DNA from 3 places in the Bradyrhizobium sp. KB893862 SZCCT0404 genome. Region 2 is predicted to be linked to each of the others. Evidence: predicted binding sites of a transcription regulator. Region 2 holds the regulator's gene; each other region holds the start of a gene.
What was found. Region 2 encodes LexA, which represses DNA repair genes until DNA is damaged. Its sites were predicted from a motif close to TGTTCNNNNTGTGTTCNG; they were not measured.

Region 1: the regulator LexA is predicted to act here: its motif matches at 2,661-2,678, upstream of ruvC (crossover junction endodeoxyribonuclease RuvC).
Region 3: the regulator LexA is predicted to act here: its motif matches at 1,585-1,602, upstream of JQ617_RS35850 (DUF3072 domain-containing protein).

What each region holds. Positions count from the first base shown of each region.
Region 1 is NZ_JAFCLT010000003.1:352,142-358,282, forward strand. It holds gene JQ617_RS15620 (DUF6869 domain-containing protein) at 1-198, opposite strand, end outside; gene ruvB (Holliday junction branch migration DNA helicase RuvB) at 288-1,322, opposite strand; gene ruvA (Holliday junction branch migration protein RuvA) at 1,343-1,960, opposite strand; gene ruvC (crossover junction endodeoxyribonuclease RuvC) at 2,103-2,630, opposite strand; gene JQ617_RS15640 (YebC/PmpR family DNA-binding transcriptional regulator) at 2,843-3,589, opposite strand; gene JQ617_RS15645 (methyl-accepting chemotaxis protein) at 3,795-5,543, shown strand; gene JQ617_RS15650 (methyl-accepting chemotaxis protein) at 5,663-6,141, shown strand, end outside.
Region 2 is NZ_JAFCLT010000001.1:1,118,198-1,124,338, reverse strand. It holds gene JQ617_RS05650 (alpha-hydroxy acid oxidase) at 1-306, shown strand, start outside; gene JQ617_RS05645 (HAD family hydrolase) at 317-943, shown strand; gene JQ617_RS05640 (hypothetical protein) at 1,101-1,295, shown strand; gene JQ617_RS05635 (molybdopterin molybdotransferase MoeA) at 1,525-2,736, shown strand; gene lexA (transcriptional repressor LexA) at 2,913-3,614, shown strand; gene JQ617_RS05625 (hypothetical protein) at 3,859-4,062, shown strand; gene JQ617_RS05620 (hypothetical protein) at 4,255-4,686, shown strand; gene JQ617_RS05615 (GAF domain-containing protein) at 4,909-5,847, shown strand; gene JQ617_RS05610 (ComEC/Rec2 family competence protein) at 5,857-6,141, opposite strand, start outside.
Region 3 is NZ_JAFCLT010000014.1:18,876-25,016, reverse strand. It holds gene JQ617_RS35880 (HWE histidine kinase domain-containing protein) at 1-26, shown strand, start outside; gene JQ617_RS35875 (hypothetical protein) at 23-328, opposite strand; gene JQ617_RS35870 (hypothetical protein) at 385-654, shown strand; gene JQ617_RS35865 (hypothetical protein) at 750-983, shown strand; gene JQ617_RS35860 (hypothetical protein) at 1,077-1,286, opposite strand; gene JQ617_RS35855 (hypothetical protein) at 1,305-1,523, opposite strand; gene JQ617_RS35850 (DUF3072 domain-containing protein) at 1,639-1,833, shown strand; gene JQ617_RS35845 (DUF6496 domain-containing protein) at 1,920-2,198, shown strand; gene JQ617_RS35840 (hypothetical protein) at 2,211-2,573, opposite strand; gene JQ617_RS35835 (Do family serine endopeptidase) at 2,819-4,375, opposite strand; gene JQ617_RS35830 (universal stress protein) at 4,592-5,428, shown strand; gene JQ617_RS35825 (hypothetical protein) at 5,448-5,660, opposite strand; gene JQ617_RS35820 (putative bifunctional diguanylate cyclase/phosphodiesterase) at 5,834-6,141, opposite strand, start outside.

The DNA.
Region 1 (6,141 bases), on a different contig from region 2:
CAGATGGTCGAAATAGAGCTTGATGGCCCAGATGCTGCCCACCTGGTCGCGCCGGCTGACACGCTGAAGCGCGCACCACATCGATGCCAGTTCGCCGAGCGGAAGGGAATCCAGGAATGCCTCGGTCTCGTCGGGCGTACGGAGTTGCGGTGCCGCCGCGACGGCCTCGAGCAATCCGGTATTGTCCGCTGGCGCCATTCCTTCCCACTCCGATCGATGAGCGGCGATCCCGCCGCGCGTTCGGATTAGTGATGGAAGGAAACCGTCGGGTTCATCCGCTGCGGCGATCAGTCGTCGCTTTCGTCGGTGCCGAACAGGCCGAACTGCGATGCGACATCGCGCGAGGGCTCGGCGAGGCCGAGATGGCGGAAGGCGTGCGAAGTCAGCAGGCGGCCGCGCGGGGTACGCTGGAGATAGCCGCACTGGATCAGATAGGGCTCGATGATGTCCTCGATCGCATCGCGCGGCTCGGAGAGCGCCGCGGCCATCGTCTCGACCCCGACGGGGCCGCCGCCATAGTTGAGCGCGATGGTCGAGAGATAACGGCGGTCCATGGCATCCAGTCCCGCGGCGTCGACCTCGAGCGCGCTGAGCGCATGGTCGGCGATCTTGCGATCAATCGTGTCGGCATTCGCCGCCGAGGCAAAATCGCGCACGCGCCGCAGCAGGCGCCCGGCGATGCGCGGGGTGCCGCGGGCGCGGCGAGCAATCTCGTTGGCGCCATCGGCACTCATGCCGACATTGAGCACGCGCGCGCCGCGGCTGACGATGCTTTCGAGCTCGTCGATCGTATAGAAGTTCAGCCGCACCGGAATGCCGAAGCGGTCGCGCAGGGGATTGGTGAGCAGGCCCGCGCGCGTGGTGGCGCCGACGAGGGTGAATTTCGACAGCTCGATCTTCACCGAGCGCGCCGCCGGGCCTTCGCCGATGATCAGGTCGAGCTGGAAGTCCTCCATCGCGGGATAGAGCACCTCTTCCACGGCCGGGCTGAGGCGATGAATCTCGTCGATGAAGAGCACGTCGCGCTCTTCGAGATTGGTCAGCAGCGCGGCGAGGTCGCCGGCCTTGGCGATGACAGGACCCGACGTGGCACGAAAGCCGACGCCGAGCTCCTTCGCGACGATCTGCGCCAGCGTGGTCTTGCCGAGGCCGGGGGGACCGACGAACAGCACGTGATCCAGCGCCTCGCCGCGCTTGCGCGCCGCCTCAATGAAGATCGACAGGTTCTTGCGCGCCTGCTGCTGGCCCACGAAATCGGACAGCGATTGCGGGCGCAGCGCGGTGTCGCCGACGTCATCGCTGCGGCGCTCGGGCGAGACCATGCGGTTGGCCTTGGGATCGCTCACTTCGAGAGCTCCTTCAGGCCGAGGCGAATGAGCTGCGCGGTCTCGGCACCCTCACCCGCGCTGCGCGAGGCCGATGCGATGGCCGCAGCCGCCTGCGGCTGGCCGTAGCCGAGATTGACCAGTGCGGAGATCGCGTCAGCGACGGGCCGCGGCGCGCGCTGGTCGTCGACGGCACCGGCGAGATGGACCACGGCGGGATCGACATTGGCGAAGGCCGGCGCCTTGTCCTTCAATTCGGTGACGATGCGCTCGGCGACCTTGGGGCCGACACCGGGCGTGCGCGACACCGCGGCCTTGTCGCGCAGCGCAATGGCGTTGGCGAGATCGGCCGGCGCCAGCGTGCCGAGCACGGCGAGCGCGACCTTGGCGCCGACGCCCTGCACGGTCTGCAACAGGCGAAACCATTCGCGCTCCTGATCGGTGCGGAAGCCGAACAGCTTTATCGCGTCCTCGCGGACATAGGTCTCGATCGACAGCACGGCCGCTTCACCGGGCGACGGCAGGTGTTGCAAGGTACGCGTGGAACAATGCACCTGGTAACCGACGCCGCCGACGTCGAGGATCACAAAATCCTCGCCGTAGGAATCGATCAGGCCCTTGAGCTTGCCGATCATCGTAGGACCTCGGTCGCGGCAGACTCTTCTCTTTCGTCATGGCCGGGCTTGTCCCGGCCATCCACGTCTTGGATTTCGGCAAGAAACAACGTGGATGTCCGGGACAAGCCCGGGCATGACGGCGGCGATACCTGCCGATTGATCATAGTCCCGCCACCTTCAGCCTGAGCGCCGTGCTCTGGCGGTGATGGGCGTGGGTGATGGCGATCGCGAGCGCGTCGGCGGCATCGGCTGACGGCGGATCGGCTTTCGGCAGCAGAATCTTCAGCATCATCGCGATCTGGGCCTTCTCGGCGTGGCCGGCGCCGACAACGGTCTTCTTGACCTGATTGGGCGCGTATTCGGCGACCGAGATACCGAACATCGCGGGCGCGAGCATGGCAACGCCGCGCGCCTGGCCGAGCTTGAGGGTCGCGACGCCGTCCTTGTTGACGAAGGTCTGCTCGACCGCGGCCTCGACCGGCTGATGGTTCGACAGCACGGCCGCAAGCCCTTCATGGATGGCCAGCAGCCGATTGGACAGCGGCAGATCGTTCGGCGGTTCCACCGAGCCGCAGGCGACGTAGATCAGGCGATTGCCCTCGGCCTCGATCACGCCCCAGCCGGTGCGGCGCAGGCCGGGGTCGATGCCGATGATGCGAACGGGGCCACGAATCGGGAGCGCAGTCATGGGCCAGTGATAGCGGCTGGCCGCGATGGGGGAAACAGAAACAGAACGGAAGTAACAAGGGAAAGAAGGTCTCGTGCCCCGGGCGCGACGCAGCGCGAAGCGGTGCGTCGCTGAACCGGGGCCCATTTTGCCAATGATGCGTCGAGAACGATGGGTCCCGGCTCCACGCAGCAGCGCTTCACGCTGCAGCGCGTCCGAGACACGAGAGCGGCTCAGCCGCCCATCTTCGCCATCAGCGCGTCCGACACCTCGAAATTGGCGTAGACATGCTGGACGTCGTCGTGCTCGTTGAGCAGATCCATCAGCTTGAGCAGCTTCTCGCCGGTCTCGTCGTCGACGGCGACCGTGTTCTGCGGCTTCCAGATCAGCGCGGCCTTGCGCGGCTCGCCGAACTTGGCTTCGAGTGCCTTGGCGACGTCGCGATAGCCTTCGGTCGAGGCGTAGATCTCGTGGCCGCCTTCGCCGGAGACCACGTCGTCGGCACCGGCCTCGATCGCGGCATCGAGCACTGAATCGTCATCGGCAACGCTGCGGTCATATTCGATGACGCCGGTGCGATCGAACATGAAGGAGACCGAGCCGGTTTCGCCGAGATTGCCGCCCGACTTGGTGAAGAAGGAGCGGATGTCGGAGGCGGCGCGGTTGCGGTTGTCGGTCAGCGCTTCGACGATGACGGCGACGCCGCCCGGGCCATAGCCCTCGTAGCGGATCTCGTCATAGTTCTCGCCCTCATTGCCGAGCGCCTTCTTGACGGCGCGCTCGATATTGTCCTTCGGCATGTTCTCCTGGCGCGCCGCGATGATGGCCGCGCGCAGGCGCGGGTTCATGTTGGGGTCGGGCGTGCCGAGCTTGGCTGCGACGGTGATTTCCCGCGCCAGCTTGCCGAACAGCTTCGACTTCTGCGCATCCTGCCGCCCCTTGCGGTGCATGATGTTCTTGAATTGGGAATGTCCGGCCATGCGTGGTCTCGTAAAGGAATCGTGCGCCAAGAGTGAGCGAGGGAAGCGCGGCCTTATAGGCCGTCCACCCCCAGGAATGAAAGAGGCTCTACGACTTTAAGGTAACACCGTACTGGCCCGTGCCTAGAGGTCAGGCATCGTTAACCCTGATTTCATTCCGGACTGCGAAAATAGCGACCGACCATTCCCCGACAAGAGAGACCCGATGGCGTTCGGACTATTTCGGAAGCCTCTGCCGGACACGGCCGGGCCTGCGGCCGCCCCGCAGGCTGCCCAGCCGGCGACCCATGCCGAGCCCGCCCCGGCCAGCGAGGGGGATTCGGCCCGGGAGATCCTGGAACTGCTGGAACTCGAGCTCGGGGCGATGATTCGCCAGCTCGAGCGCGCCGCCAATTCGGTCGCCGGCGGCGCCGAGGCGACCGCGACGACGCTGGCCGCCATCCGCGACCGGACCGACGCCCTGACCGGCCGCACCAACGCCGCCCAGTCGACCGCCTCCACCTTCGCCCATGCCGCCGACAAGTTCACCCAGTCCGCGCAAGGCATCGGCGCGCAGGTGCGCGAGGCCGGCAAGCTCGCCGACGCGGCCAGCGCCGCCGCGCAGGAGGCGCGCGCCAATGTCGACCGCCTGCGCGAGTCCTCCGCCGCGATCGGCAACGTCGTCAACCTGATCGCGCAGATCGCGCGGCAGACCACGCTGCTCGCGCTGAACTCGACCATCGAGGCCGCCCGCGCCGGCGCCGCCGGCAAGGGCTTTGCGGTCGTCGCCACCGAGGTCAAGGCGCTCGCGGTGCAGACCCAAGGCGCGACCGAGGAGATCACAAGGAAGATCGACGCGCTGCAGCGCGATGCCGCCGGCTCCGCCGATGCCGTGCATCGCATCTCGCAGGCGATCGAGGCGATCCGTCCGGTGTTCGACACAGTCAACGGCGCGGTGGCCGAGCAGAACGCCACTACCAGCGAAGTCTCGGGCAATGCCGCGAGCGCTTCCGAGTTCATCATCTCGGTCGGCGAAAGCGCGGCCGAGATCGATGCCGCGACCAAGGCGGCCGAAACCCATGGCGAGAGCGTCGCCAGCGCCGGCAAGGCCGTCACCACCTTTGCCCAGAAGCTGAAGTCGCGCTGCGCGGTGCTGCTGCGCCAGAGTGAGCACGACGACCGCCGCAAGACCGAGCGGCTGCCCTGCCACCTCAAATTCGAAACCGCGCGCGGCGTGATGCCAGTCTATGAGATTGCGATGGACGGCGTGCTGATCGGCGGCGTGGACGCAAGCCGGCTCGCGCCGCAGGCGATGGTCGAAGGCACGCTCGAAGGCGTCGGCAGCTGCCGCCTGCGCGTGGTCGAGCAGTCCAAGGCCGGCGCCCGCGCACAATTCGTCAGCCCCAATGCCGAGCTCTGCGAGAAGATCGAGGACCGACTGTGGTCGATCCACGAGGAGAACACGGAGTTCGTCACCCGCGCCATGGAAGCGGGCAATTCACTGACTGCGATCTTCGAAAAGGCGGTCGCGCGCGGCGAGGTCAAGATCGACGATCTCTTCGACACTGATTATGCGGAGATCGCGGGAACCAATCCGCAGCAATACCGCACCCGCTACCTCGACTGGGCCGATCGCGCGCTGCCGCCGTTCCAGGAGGCCTTCCTCGCCAAGGAACCGCGCATGGCGTTCTGTGCCATGGTCGACCGTAATGGCTTCCTGCCGGTGCACAACAAGATCTATTCGCACCCGCAGCGTCCGGGCGACGCCGCCTGGAACACCGCCAACAGCCGCAACCGCCGCATCTTCAACGATCCGGCGGGGTTGGCGGCCGCTCACAACTTGCGCTCGTACCTCGTCCAGAGCTATGCGCGCGACATGGGCAACGGAAACACGGTGATGATGCGCGAGATCGACGTCCCGATCCGCGTGCAGGGCCGGCACTGGGGTGGATTTCGCACAGCTTACAAGCTGTAATGCCCGCTCTCGTGCACTCCTGGGCAAGACGCCGGGCGCGAATCATCCTCTAAGGTCGAAACTGGAATGGGAATGCCGCCGAGAGCCGATCAACGGCTCTGACTGGAGAAAGCCCGTACATGTCTCTGGCACAACTTGCAGTTATGGACACCGGCTCCAACCGGACGCTGGCCGAACGCCTGATCGACCAGCTTGCCGACCGCATCGGCGGTCTCGGCGTCGAGCTCGCCGACATCGCCGGCAACGTCCAGGAGGTCGCCAACCGCGTCGCCAATCAGTCCGAACGGTTCCATCATCTCCAGGAGACGGCGGAGACGATGGTCTCGGCCAACCACGACATCGCCAACGCCTCGCAGGCGGTGCAGACGACGACATCCGCAGCAGTCGGCGAGATCGCGCAGTCACGCAGCGCGGTCGATACCGCCGTCAACCACATCTCCGAGCTGGTCGCGGCCGTGGAGCGGATCGAAGCGCGCCTGAGCGCCGTCGGCTCCGCGCTGGCGCAGGTGGCAAAGGTGTCCGGCTCGATCGAGGCGATCGCCAAGCAGACCAATCTGCTCGCGCTGAACGCAACCATCGAAGCCGCGCGCGCCGGCAA
Region 2 (6,141 bases):
CGCGCCAAGATCATGGTCGACGGTGGCATCTGCCGCGGCACCGACATCGTCAAGGCGATCGCTGCCGGCGCCGACCTCGTCGGCATCGGCCGGCTGCAATGCTGGGCGCTGGCGGCGGCGGGCGAAGCCGGCGTCCAGCGGATGCTGGAGCTGCTCGAGGACGAGGTGCTGCGCTGCCTCGGCCTTCTCGGCGCCACCTCGTTCGCCGAGGTCAACAAAGCCTGCCTGCATCCGGCCACCGCAACGAACGCGCCGAGCGTGTTCAGCGCGTTCCCGCTGTTCGACCACGACCCGTACCGGTACTGAAAGGACCCAGGTGACCTCGCTCTCTCCCGGCAGCGCCGATGCGCTTCTGTTCGATCTCGGGCGCGTCGTGCTTGATATCGATTTCTCCAAGGCGATCGCCTGCTGGGCGGGACATGCCGGCTGCAAGCCCGAAGCCATCGTCACGCGCTACGTGCGCGACAGCGAGGCCTACCGGCTGCACGAGGTCGGCAAGATCAGCGACGAGGACTATTTCGCTTCGCTGCGGGCCTCGCTGGGAATTGCCATCTCGGATGCGCAGTTCCTGGAAGGCTGGAACGCGATCTTCGCCGGCGAGATGCCTGATATCGCCGAGCTGTTGCCCCGCGCGGCCAGCCAGATACCGCTCTACGCCTTCTCCAACACCAATCGGCCGCACGTGGACCATTTCTCGAAGGAATATGCCGGCCTGCTCGGCCATTTCCGCGAGCTGTACCTGTCGTCCAGCATCGGCCTGCGCAAACCCGATGCGGCGGCTTTCGACCATGTCGTGGCGGCGATGGGGGTGCCGGCCAGCCGCATCGTGTTCTTCGACGACCTCGCTGAGAACATCGAGGGGGCACGGGCGCGGGGGCTGACCGCTGTGCACGTGACCTCGCCTCGCGACGTCGGCGATGCCCTGAAGAAACTGGGGATTTGAGCGGGATCTCGCGCCGCTGACCGCGGTTCCCGGACCCATTTTTGCCCAAACTGGGGAACCAAACCACTTTGTGCATTTTTGTACAAAGTTCCGGGAACGGAATCCCCTGTTCCGGACTCTAGAGTCCGTTGGGAATTCTACATCGGACGCAACTGACGTGTTGGGCAAAACCTACCTTACCAAGCAGGCCTCTCTGCTGATGAAGTTCGCCAGAACCACTTCGGATTCTGAGCTGTCCGCCAAGCTGATCAGCAAGGCCGCCGACCTGAAATCCCAGGCCGACCCGCTGCCCGACAAGGATCAGGGCCCCGCGGCCCCCGACGTCAATCCGAGCGGATCGGCAGGGAGTTGACCGATGCTGGCCGTGGCGCTCGTCATTCTCGTGCTTGCCATGGCCATCCTCGTACCGGTTTGCCTCGCCTTCCGGATCATGCCGCGAAGGACCTGACATCCATCTTCCATGACAATCCAGGCGGCGCAGGATGAATCATCCTGCGCCACGGTGTTTTGCCTCTGCGCTCCCACTCGGCTAGAACTCTCGCCGCCGATTTGCCGAACGTGCTCTGCAGGAGTTCTCACCCGTGGCCCTGATGCCGGTATCCGACGCGCTTGCCGCCGTGCTCGCCGGCGCGGAGCCCCAGCCTGAGGAAATGGTCGCCCTCGATCAGGCCTTCCACCGCGTGCTCGCTCGCGACGTCGCGGCACGGCGCACGCAGCCGCCGGAGGCGATGTCGGCGATGGATGGCTACGCGGTGCGGGCTTCAGACGCGGCGACAATCGATTCCCAGCTGACGGTCATCGGCGAGGTCGCCGCCGGGCGCCCGTTCGCAGGATCGGTCGGCACCGGCGAGGCCGTGCGGATATTCACCGGCGGCGTCGTGCCCGCCGGCGCGGATGCCGTGGTGATCCAGGAGGACACGGTCGCGGACGGCAAGCGCATCACGATCAAGGAAGCAGCGCTTCCCGGACGCCACATCCGGCGGGCCGGCGTCGACTTCGCCGAGGGCGATGTGCTGCTGCGCAAAGGAACCAGGCTCACCGACCGCGACCTGGCGCTTGCCGCCGCGATGAACCATCCGCAGCTCCCCATCCACCGGCGCCCGAAGGTCGCGATCCTCGCCACCGGCGACGAGCTGGTCATGCCGGGCTCAGCGCCCGGCCCCGGCCAGATCGTCTATTCCAACGGTTACGCCCTGCACGCGCTGGCGCGCCAGGAGGGCGCGGATACCATCGACCTCGGCGTCGCCGCCGACACGCTGGACGCCACCACATCAGGCATCCGCCGGGCCCGCGAGAGCGGCGCCGACATCCTGATCACGACCGGCGGCGCCTCGGTCGGCGACCACGACCTGGTGCAGCAGGCGCTCAAGGCCGAGGGCATCGCGATGTCGTTCTGGAAGATCGCGATGCGGCCCGGCAAGCCGATGATGCACGGCCGCATCGGCGCCATGCGCGTCATCGGCCTGCCCGGCAATCCCGTGTCGTCCTACGTCTGCGCTTTCCTGTTCATGGTGCCGTTGATTCGCGCGTTGTCGGGTCGTTCGGTGATTCACCATCGACGCGAACGCGCCGTGCTCGGCCGCGACGTCGGCGCAAACGATGTCCGCGAGGACTATCTGCGCGCGCGCCTGGAGCTGCGCGACGACGGCACGCCGATCGTGCTTCCGGTCAATCATCAGGATTCCTCGCTGCTTGCGAATCTCGCTGCGGCACAGGCACTTCTCGTGCGCGCGCCGTTCGCGCCCAAGGCCGAAGCCGGCACGCCTTGCGAGGTGCTGCTGCTGCCGGTCTGAGCGCCGTCAGCCCACGTGTTCCGCGAAGTTTGCCGCGTTCACGGTAAATTAAGCAGTTGCGGAACATGTATCGAACATATAGTGTCCGTTCATGATTTGTTTCGAGCATGTAGCGGCTTATAGCTGAATTCAGCGTCTCGGAATCGAACGACATCAACCGGGGGATTTTGGTCGAGATGTTAACGCGCAAACAATACGAGCTCCTGCGATTCATCAGCGAGCGATTGAAGGAAAGCGGCGTGCCGCCCTCCTTCGACGAGATGAAGGACGCGCTCGATCTGCGCTCGAAGTCGGGCATCCATCGCCTGATCACCGCGCTCGAGGAGCGCGGCTTCATTCGGCGCCTGCCCAACCGCGCGCGCGCCATCGAAGTGATCAAGCTGCCCGAGCTGCAGGCCGCCGCCGGCAACCGCCGCGGCTTCACGCCGAGCGTCATCGAAGGCAATCTCGGCAAGGTGCGCACGACATCCAGCCCGGCCGCCGACGAAGGTGAACGTCCCGTCGCCGTGCCGGTCATGGGCCGCATCGCGGCCGGCACGCCGATCGAGGCGTTGCAGACCCGCAGCCACACCATCAGCGTCCCGCCCGACATGCTCGGCTCGGGCGAACACTACGCGCTCGAAGTGCGCGGCGATTCCATGGTGGAAGCCGGCATCCTCGACGGCGACATGGCGCTGATCCAGCGCAACGAGAGCGCCGACACCGGCGACATCGTGGTGGCGCTGATCGATGATGAGGAAGCTACCCTGAAGCGCTTCCGCCGCCGCGGCGCCTCGATCGCGCTCGAGCCCGCCAACGCCGCCTACGAGGTCCGCATCCTCCCGCCGAACCGCGTGAAGATCCAGGGCAAGCTGATCGGCCTCTACCGGAAGTACTGAGCAGTATCCGGACAAGCGCACAGCGGTTGTCCGGAAAGGTCATGCTCAGCCAATAGCGAGAGCATCCGGGCGTCGCCGGTTGGCGACGCGCATCAACGATTGGAGCGGATCATTGTCCGCTCCGGCTGGATAGTCTTTCTGGTTCTGCACAGATTATCCGGCCACCTCTCCAGCGCTACATCCTCGGCACGCCGCGCGGAGCACGCATCGCTCCGCAAGGTCTTTCAGAAGTCGAGGAGACAACATGCGCAAGATCGTCCTGAGCATCGTCACGATGGCGCTGATCACGGCATCAGCCTCGCAAGCCGTTGCTGCACCGTCGCATCATGTCCGCAAGACGGCGCCGGCGACGGCGAGCGAGCAAGCCCGCAACGCCCGTGCCGCGCTTGCACAGCCATCGCAATCCGCCTGGCAATATTCCGGCTGGTCGGCGCCGGCAGGACGCTGACACACCCTGCCGGAATGCACGGGAGCGGACTTTGTTCCCAGTGGAGGCGGGAAAGATATTGTGATGGCGGCCTGCGGACCCAAGCCGCAGATTTGCCTACAACCAAGCAGACGCTTGCGGGCTTCCACTCTGATAGAGGCCTGCGCCTCGATGAGAGGCGCGGGTTGCTATCTTCGAATGAGGAGCACCCCGATGTGTGACTACAGCCTGCACGCCGTTGCGACGCGTCCCGCGGAAGTCGGCGAGACCATCGTCACGACAACATTCCGCGGCACCTCGACGCGCGGCTTCGCTTCCGAAGCCGACATGTCCGTCGCCGTATGCCTGCTGCCGGGAACGGAGCTCGCCTTCGCCGACAACGTCCGTTACGACAATCGCTGGATCTGGACCCGCACCATCAACTCCCGGGTCGGCAAGTTCGGCAAGATCGATCCGAACATTCCGGATCGCCATCACGATGCAATCGAATTCCCCGACGGCAAGTACGTGCTGGTGACGCAGCTCGTCGAGGGGCAGCGCGCAACCGTGCTGCAATTGCCGGTCACCCAGCCGCTTGGCGAACGTGAACAGAAGCCGCAGACCATTGCCGACAGGCCGACGATCACACGTCTGCCGATCGGCTGAATGGACTGCCCCGCCCGCAGGTCGGGGCCCGATTGAAATCGCCATCGCCGGCCGTGGCCGGCGACGTGGTGTTGCTTGTGTCGTCCGCAATGAGGCCCGCCGGGATCACCCGCCTCACCTCTCCGTCGCACGAAGTTTGCGCGCTCCTGCCTGAATTTTGAACGTCCGTTCCGCAGGCAAATGCCCGATGCTGTCAGAAGCTCGAGGCGGCGGACACGTTCGATGAAGACCTTCATTCGCGTCGTTGAACTCTGGGTGCCCGACCGGACGCGGATGCGGTTGGCACTCGGCGGCGGCCTCTATGGCGAAGGGCTGTCCGCGTTCAGGGCCGTGAGCGAGGAGCTGAGCTTCGGCTTCGACGAGGGTCTTCCCGGCAAGGCCTGGGCCTGCGGCCATCCGGTGATCCTCACCAAATTCGCCAATTCCTATTTCAGACGGACAGACCAGGCGCTCGCAGCCGACCTCACCTGCGGCGTCGCGGTGCCGGTGTTCGCAGGCGAATTCCTGCAAGCGGTCATGGTGCTGTTCTGCGGCGACGACGAGGCCCATGTCGGCGCGGTCGAGCTCTGGCACAACGACCCCGATACCTCCCACGAGATGGGGCTCGTCGACGGCTACTATGGCACCGCCGACATGTTCGAATTCAACTCCCGCCACACCCGGTTTCCGCGCGGCTTCGGCCTGCCCGGACGCACCTGGAAGGCCGGCCTGCCGCTGATCATCAAGGATCTGCACAACGCCAGGAGCTTTCTGCGCTGGGAAGACGCCGCCGAGGTCGGGATCAATCTCGGTGTCGGCGTCCCCTATCCGACCGGTCTCCAGACCTGGGTGCTGACCTTCCTCTCCGCGCAGGCCACCCCGATTGCGCGGCGCTTCGAGATCTGGGTGCCGAATGAGGCCCGCTCCGCGCTGGTCTTTTCTGCCGGCGACTGCAGCGCGCAGACCGACCTCGCCGCGCTCTATGCGACCAAATCCATTGCCAAAGGCGACGGCAGCATCGGGGGCGCCTGGGCCACCGGCATGCCCGCGCTCAACGACGATCTCGCGCATGACCATTCGGTCGCCGCCGCCGAGGCGCGCGCAAGCGGCCTCGGCCAGATGGTGGCCCTGCCGGTGATCGGAAGCACCGGGCTCGACGCCGTGCTGGCCTGGTACCTCTAGGCGATCCGTTCAATCGTCGGCCTGCAAGTCGGCCTCGGACGGTGTTGCATCTCGATTCCGGGGGGCAGGCGGCGCAAGGCTGGCGCCGAAATCTGCTTCGCCTGCGGCTGCCGGCGCCCAAGGGCGATCAGCGCCTCGCGCCTTCACCGCCTGGACCGCAAAGCCATCGCCCCGCCGCGTCAGCGCCAGCCCGCCCTGCGCGGCAAGACGCTGACGGTCCACCACCATCGCCGCGCAATCCGGCGGCGCCGGTCGCGCCGTCACCACCAGTGCGGCGCGGCTGCAATCGTCCGC
Region 3 (6,141 bases), on a different contig from region 2:
ACGAATTGCAGCGCGCATCCGGTTAGCCGGACGCGGCCGTCGTCATCTGCTGCAGCGATCGCGGCTCGCAAGCGACCCGCCCTTCGAGCCAGGCTTCCGTTCGCGCGAGATCACGTAGTGCCTTCGCATAACGGCGCGCGGCGCTACGCTCGGCTCCGCGGGGCAGCTTGCGCGCCTTGCGCAACATGTCTGCGGCCGCATTCCGGTACGCCAGCGAACGGTAAAGATAGACGACCTTACCCATAGCGAATGTTCCCGTGTTGATGGCCTTCATCCTCGCAAGCCCGGCATGAACGTCGGATGAAGCCGCCGATGACAATTCCTTCATGCGAATGGAACCCGCGGCCACCATGCGCGTTGCATGTGCAATCGAGGGTTGGTTCCATGCGTGCGAACAAGACACCCAAGAAGCCGACGAGCCTGATCTCTGCCACTGGCGTCATCAAACTCGTGACCCATGCGATGATGGGCGCGGCTCTCGGGCTCGCATTCGGTCTCGCGCTCACCTTGTCCAATCCGGCGGTCGCCAATTTGCTCAATCACGGCGGAAGCCAGGCGATGCTGGTCTTCACTCTCACATTGGTGACCACGTTCGCGATCGGCGCGACGCTCACAGGCCTCGTGTTCATCATCGACGAGGACAAGGAATCTTGAAGCGCGCGTGAATCCGGCGGGCGACTTTGTCGGGAACTCCTGTGACAAACGGCAGTTGGCTGCCTGCGTCAATTTAACCCAGGGAGTTCCCGCGCATGAAGACGACCAAGCTCGCTCTCGCCGTGATGTTGGCAACCGGCCTTGCCGCCGCTCCGTTTGCCGCGCAGGCCAAGTCGCACAAGGCGAAACACGGATCCTCGATGTCATCATCGCAGACCACGGGCGCCAACACGAAAACCAAGAGCCCCGATGCTTCCGGTCAGGGCGGCTCCGGCCCCGGCTCCGATCAGGGCGGCACCATGACCAAAGGCACGGGCACCGCGAAGTAAGGCGCTGCAATTGTCGAAGGCCTCGCATCTGCGGGGCCTTCGTACTTTGGTGTTCGACACAATGCGCCTGACGGCACGTCGTCCGCGCACACGCTAGCCGCGTTGCGCAGTGGTGATGTTCAGTGCGCCGTTCGCGGAATTCATCTTCACGAGATGGTCGAGCTGCGCCCGCTTGCGCGTGATCAGTAGCTGAGCCGCAGCATCGTCGAGCCCCTCGCGCTGCAATTGGCGGATCGCGGAGCCCAGTTCGAGAATCTCGGCGCGCAGCTTCAGGATCCGGTACGTGTCCGGGTCTTCCTCCATGGCGCGCTCCCAAGGCTCTCAGCGGCGCGCGATCACGCGCACCGGATCTACTTTCTTGAGGGGACGAAGCCGGACACGATCGCGGACATCCGGCAGCACATCGCTACCCCCAGCCGCCTTCCACTCGCCGATCAGCAGATTGATCTTCTGGCGCAGCTCCATCTGCGCCAGGGCCTTTTCCGTGCAGTCGCGATCGCGGTTGACGAGGTCGCGCACAGTCGCCTCGACGCCGGCCATCTCCAGCCTCAAGGCACTGATTTTACGTCGGATTTGATTAATTCTGTTGTCCATGGCTTGTTAGAACAAAATAAGAACATATAGTCAAGTCACGATTTCAGAATGGAGAGCGGACATGCAGGTTCAGGGCAAATACGACGCCAAGGCTTTTCTGATGGAGCAGATGACCCGGGCGCAGGGGCTGAAGCTGAAGCGGCTGAGCGAAGAGACGTATCAGCCCGCACAATATGCGCGGGACCTGTCCTTTGCCGAAGCCGCGCGGCGCATCAGGGTGCTTGAGGCGGAGATCGATCTCGCAAACTCGTTCTAGGCCGCGCGCACTTCCGCAGCTTTGCTGACGCAATTTCGGAACGATGCCTGTGTCGGGCGGTTTCTTCCGGCGAAGGGAGAACATGCATGGCACGCAAGGCAAAGAAGCGCCGCTACTCGCGCAGCGCCGGCAGTGATGTCGAAAGCGAAATGCGCCGCTACAAGAAGGGGACCGCGAAGAGCGGCCGTGGCGGTCGCGGCGGACGCGTGAAGAGTCGCAAGCAGGCAATCGCCATCGGACTGTCCAAGGCCCGCAAGAAGGGCAAGAAGGTCCCGAAGAAGGCCTCCAAGCGGAAGACGGCGAAGAAAACATCCAAGAAGAAGACGACAAGGAAATCGTCGAAGCGCAAATCCAGCAAGCGGTGATGCCAACCGGCGTCAGATCATGCTGCCCGGCATGAAGCAGCGGATCGAAATCCCGAACGCCGTCTTCACCGGCCAGACCATCGTGCGCCCCGCCCGGTTCGGCTCGGTGATGACGGCTTCATCCGGCACATCCACCCACTGACCGTCGAGACGCACGCGATAATGTCCGTCATGCGACTCCCAATCGGGGTCGGAGACCGCAAAGCCGTCGGCGTCCGAGCAGCACGGGCCGAGATGGCTGCGCAGACTGTCGAACCACGGCTTGAGCGGCGAATCGGCGTAACGGCCGTCGTCGCGACCCAGCGCGCTTCCAGCCGACAGCACCAGGGGCGCCACGAGCAGCGCACGTCTCAGCGAAAGCTTCAATCGATCCATGTCGGCACCGATCAAATGCGAACACCGGCCGGTTCCACTAAGCGGCCGGACGTTCGGAACTCCACCCCCTGCAGGTCATATATGAGTCCAAAGTCTGACGAGTGAACGCGGCTTTTTCGGACGAACCCGTCACCAATGCTGCCGTTGACGAGAATGTTATCGGCGGCCTTCGCGCTATCTTCCAGACGCGCACGAAAAAGGCGGCCCGCAGGCCGCCTTTTGAATTGCTGTTGAAGACGAGAGACTTACGCGAGCGGCACGGCGACGAACCGGGTCGCCTCGGCGTTCTTGACCTGGAGCAGCACGCTGTTCTTGCCGGACGATTTGGCCTGCGCCAATTCAGCGCGGACCTCACCGACATTGGCGACAGCCTTGCCGCCGACGTTGAGAATGACGTCGCCGGTCTGGATGCCGCGCTGCGCGGCCGGTCCTTGCGGGTCGACCTCGGTGACGACGACGCCCTTCTGGCCGGCGCCCTGCACCTCGGCGGCGGGCGCCAGGCTCAGTCCGAGACGCGGGGTGCCCGGCTGCGCCTTGCCCTCGTCGGCTTTGCCGCCCTGGGCCTGCTTCTCGTTCGGCAACTCGCCGAGCGCCAGCGTCATCGTCTTGCTGGTGCCGTTGCGGTAGACGTCGAGCTTCACGGACGTGCCCGGCGCCAGCGTCGCAATGGTGCGGGCGAGATCGCGGGAGTCCTTGATCGCGGTGCCGTTGACGGCGGTGATGACGTCGCCCGCCGCAATGCCGGCCTTCGCCGCCGGGCTGCCGTCCTGCGGATTGTCGACGATCGCGCCGCGCGCCTCCTTCAGGCCGAGGCTGTCGGCGATCTCGGCGGTCACCGGCTGCACCTGCACGCCGAGCCAGCCGCGGATCACCGCACCCTTGTCCTTCAACTGCGCGACGACGAGCTTGGCGGTCGTCGCCGGGATGTCGAAGCCGATGCCGACCGAACCGCCCGACGGCGAGAAGATCGCGGTGTTCACGCCGATCACGTTGCCGTTCATGTCGAAGGCCGGACCGCCGGAATTGCCCTTGTTGATGGGGGCGTCGATCTGGATGAAGTCGTCATAGGGCCCGTTGCCGATGTCGCGGCCGCTGGCCGAGACGATGCCGGCCGTCACGGTGCCGCCGAGGCCGAAGGGATTGCCGACCGCGACCACCCAGTCGCCAATGCGCGGCTTCTGCTCGGCGAACTTGACGAAGGGGAAGTCCTTCTTGCCGTCCACCTTGATCAGCGCGAGATCGGTCTTCGGATCGGTGCCGACCACCTTGGCGGTGTAGGTCGTGCCGTCGTCCATGGTGACCTGCACGGACTCGGCGTGATCGACGACGTGGTTGTTGGTCACGGCATAGCCGTCAGGCGAGATGAAGAAGCCGGAGCCTTCGCCCGTGATCACCTGATGACGCTGGCGCGGCATGCCGTTCATGCCACCGTTCCTGCCCTCCGGGAAGCGGAAGCCGAATTCGCGCGAGAACTGGTCGAGCGGCGAAGAATCCTCGTCCGAATCCATCCGGTTCTGCTGCAGCATCGCACTCTTGTCGTTGTCCCGGTCGATCTTGACCCGCACCGAGATGACGGCGGGCTTGACCTTGGCGACGAGGTCGCCGAAGCCCGGCGGGGTGGAGGCGGCGGTTTCCGCAGCATGCGCAGGCGTGACCAGGGAGGTCATGCCGAAGGGCGAAGAGCCGGGGGAAGCAGCAAGCACGGCCACGCCAAGCGCGGCCACGGTGCCGAGCAGCGCAAGCCGGCGCGGCCTCAGGATTGTCCGGGACGTGGTGGTGTCGGAATTGACGCGATCGTTCATGTCGAAATGTCCATGTTGGGTCAGGTGTCGCCTTGCATCCAACATGGGCGTTCGCACCTTACGGCGTCCCGTCCACACGATTAAATCTTGGCAAAGGTACCGAAGCCGGCGGCGGCTCGCGAAAAATCGCCAATCGACATTTGATGCAGCTCAACGCGGCGCCCTCGGTCAGTGAAAAACTGCGGCCACCGAACGATATCGATCGGAGGCAGCGCCATGTACAAAGACATTCTCGTCCACATCCCGACCGAGAGGCCGATGCGTCCCGTGATCGACGGCGCGATCTCGCTCGCGAAGCACCTCAACGCCCATCTCGATGCGGTCGCGGCCGGCTATGTCGCAAGCAGCGCGGCTTACGTCCTGGATGGTGGCGCCGCCGTGGCGGCCGTGTTCGAGCTGGAGCGTGAGCGCGCGGTGGAGCGGGCCGAGGCGGCGCTCGAGGTGTTCAAGAGCGAAGCCGTGAACGCCGGCATTTCCTACGCCTGCCATCCGCTCGGTGCGATTCCCGCGGATGCAGCCGGCGCGCTCGGCGAGATGGCGCGGCTGCACGACCTCAGCATCGTGCTCCAGCCCGATCCGGCGCAAGGCTCGTTCGACAACGACGTGCCCGGCGAGATCCTGTTCCAGGCCGGCGGCCCGGTGCTGTTCCTGCCCTATACCTTCCGTGGCCCCTTCAAGGCGCGGCGGATCGGCCTCTGCTGGGACGGCAGCCGCCTCGCCGCCCGCGCGATGCGCGACGCAGCGCCGTTCCTGGCGCGGGCAGAGGAGATCGTGATCATCTCGATCAACGAGGCCGACGCGGTCCCGGGCGAAGTGTCGGCAAGCCAGCTGGCGAGGCATCTCGGCCGGCGCGGGCTCACGCCGCGCAGGGTCGGCCTGTCAGCGGCACGCTCCGAGATTCAGCCGACCATCCTGTCGCTGGCGGCCGACGAAGGCCTCGATCTGCTGGTGATGGGCGGTTACGGTCACGCGCGCTGGCAGGAACGCTTCCTCGGCGGCGTGACCCGCGCCATGCTGGAGGCGATGACAGTGCCGACGCTGATGTCGCATTAGCGAAGACGGCCCGGCGCTCTCACGCCGCGACGGGTGCCTCCCATGTCGCGGGGGCGATCGCATCATCGCTACGTTGCGCATTGCACGCGTCGAAATGCGCCTTCAGCGCGACCTCGGCGAGATGTTCGAAATGTTCGGCCTGGCCGAGGAGTTCCCAGTTCTGAAGCGGCCTGTAGGCCGCCTGCTGGCGACAGAGGGACGCCAGCGCCCGGTAGCGACGTACGTTCTCCATGAGACCCTCCCTCGCGTGCACAGGCTTAATGCCTTGATTTTGCGTCAGGCCGATGGCGGTTGTGCAAAACATTTGCTGCGGGCGCCACGCGGCCAGCATCGGTTAATTTTGGGCAAACGTCGACAGGCAATTTAGTTCCAGATCGCCGCGTGGAACTCCGCCCCTCGACGACGCTAAGCGTAGAGCCGGCGTTCCACGGCCACGCCGACCAGCTCGAGATAGCGTTCGATCAGTTCGGGCCGGCCGACGAGATAGCCCTGCATCTCCTCGCAGGCCTCGTGCGCCAGGAAGGTACGCTGCGCCTCCGTCTCCACCCCTTCGGCGACGACGGGGATATTCAGCGCGTGGGCGAGACTCAGCACCGCGCGGACGATCTCGGCCGATTGCGGCGTCGCCTCCAGATTGGAGATGAAGCTGCGATCGATCTTGATCTTGTCGAACGGAAACGACTGCAGATAGGACAGCGAGGAGTAGCCGGTGC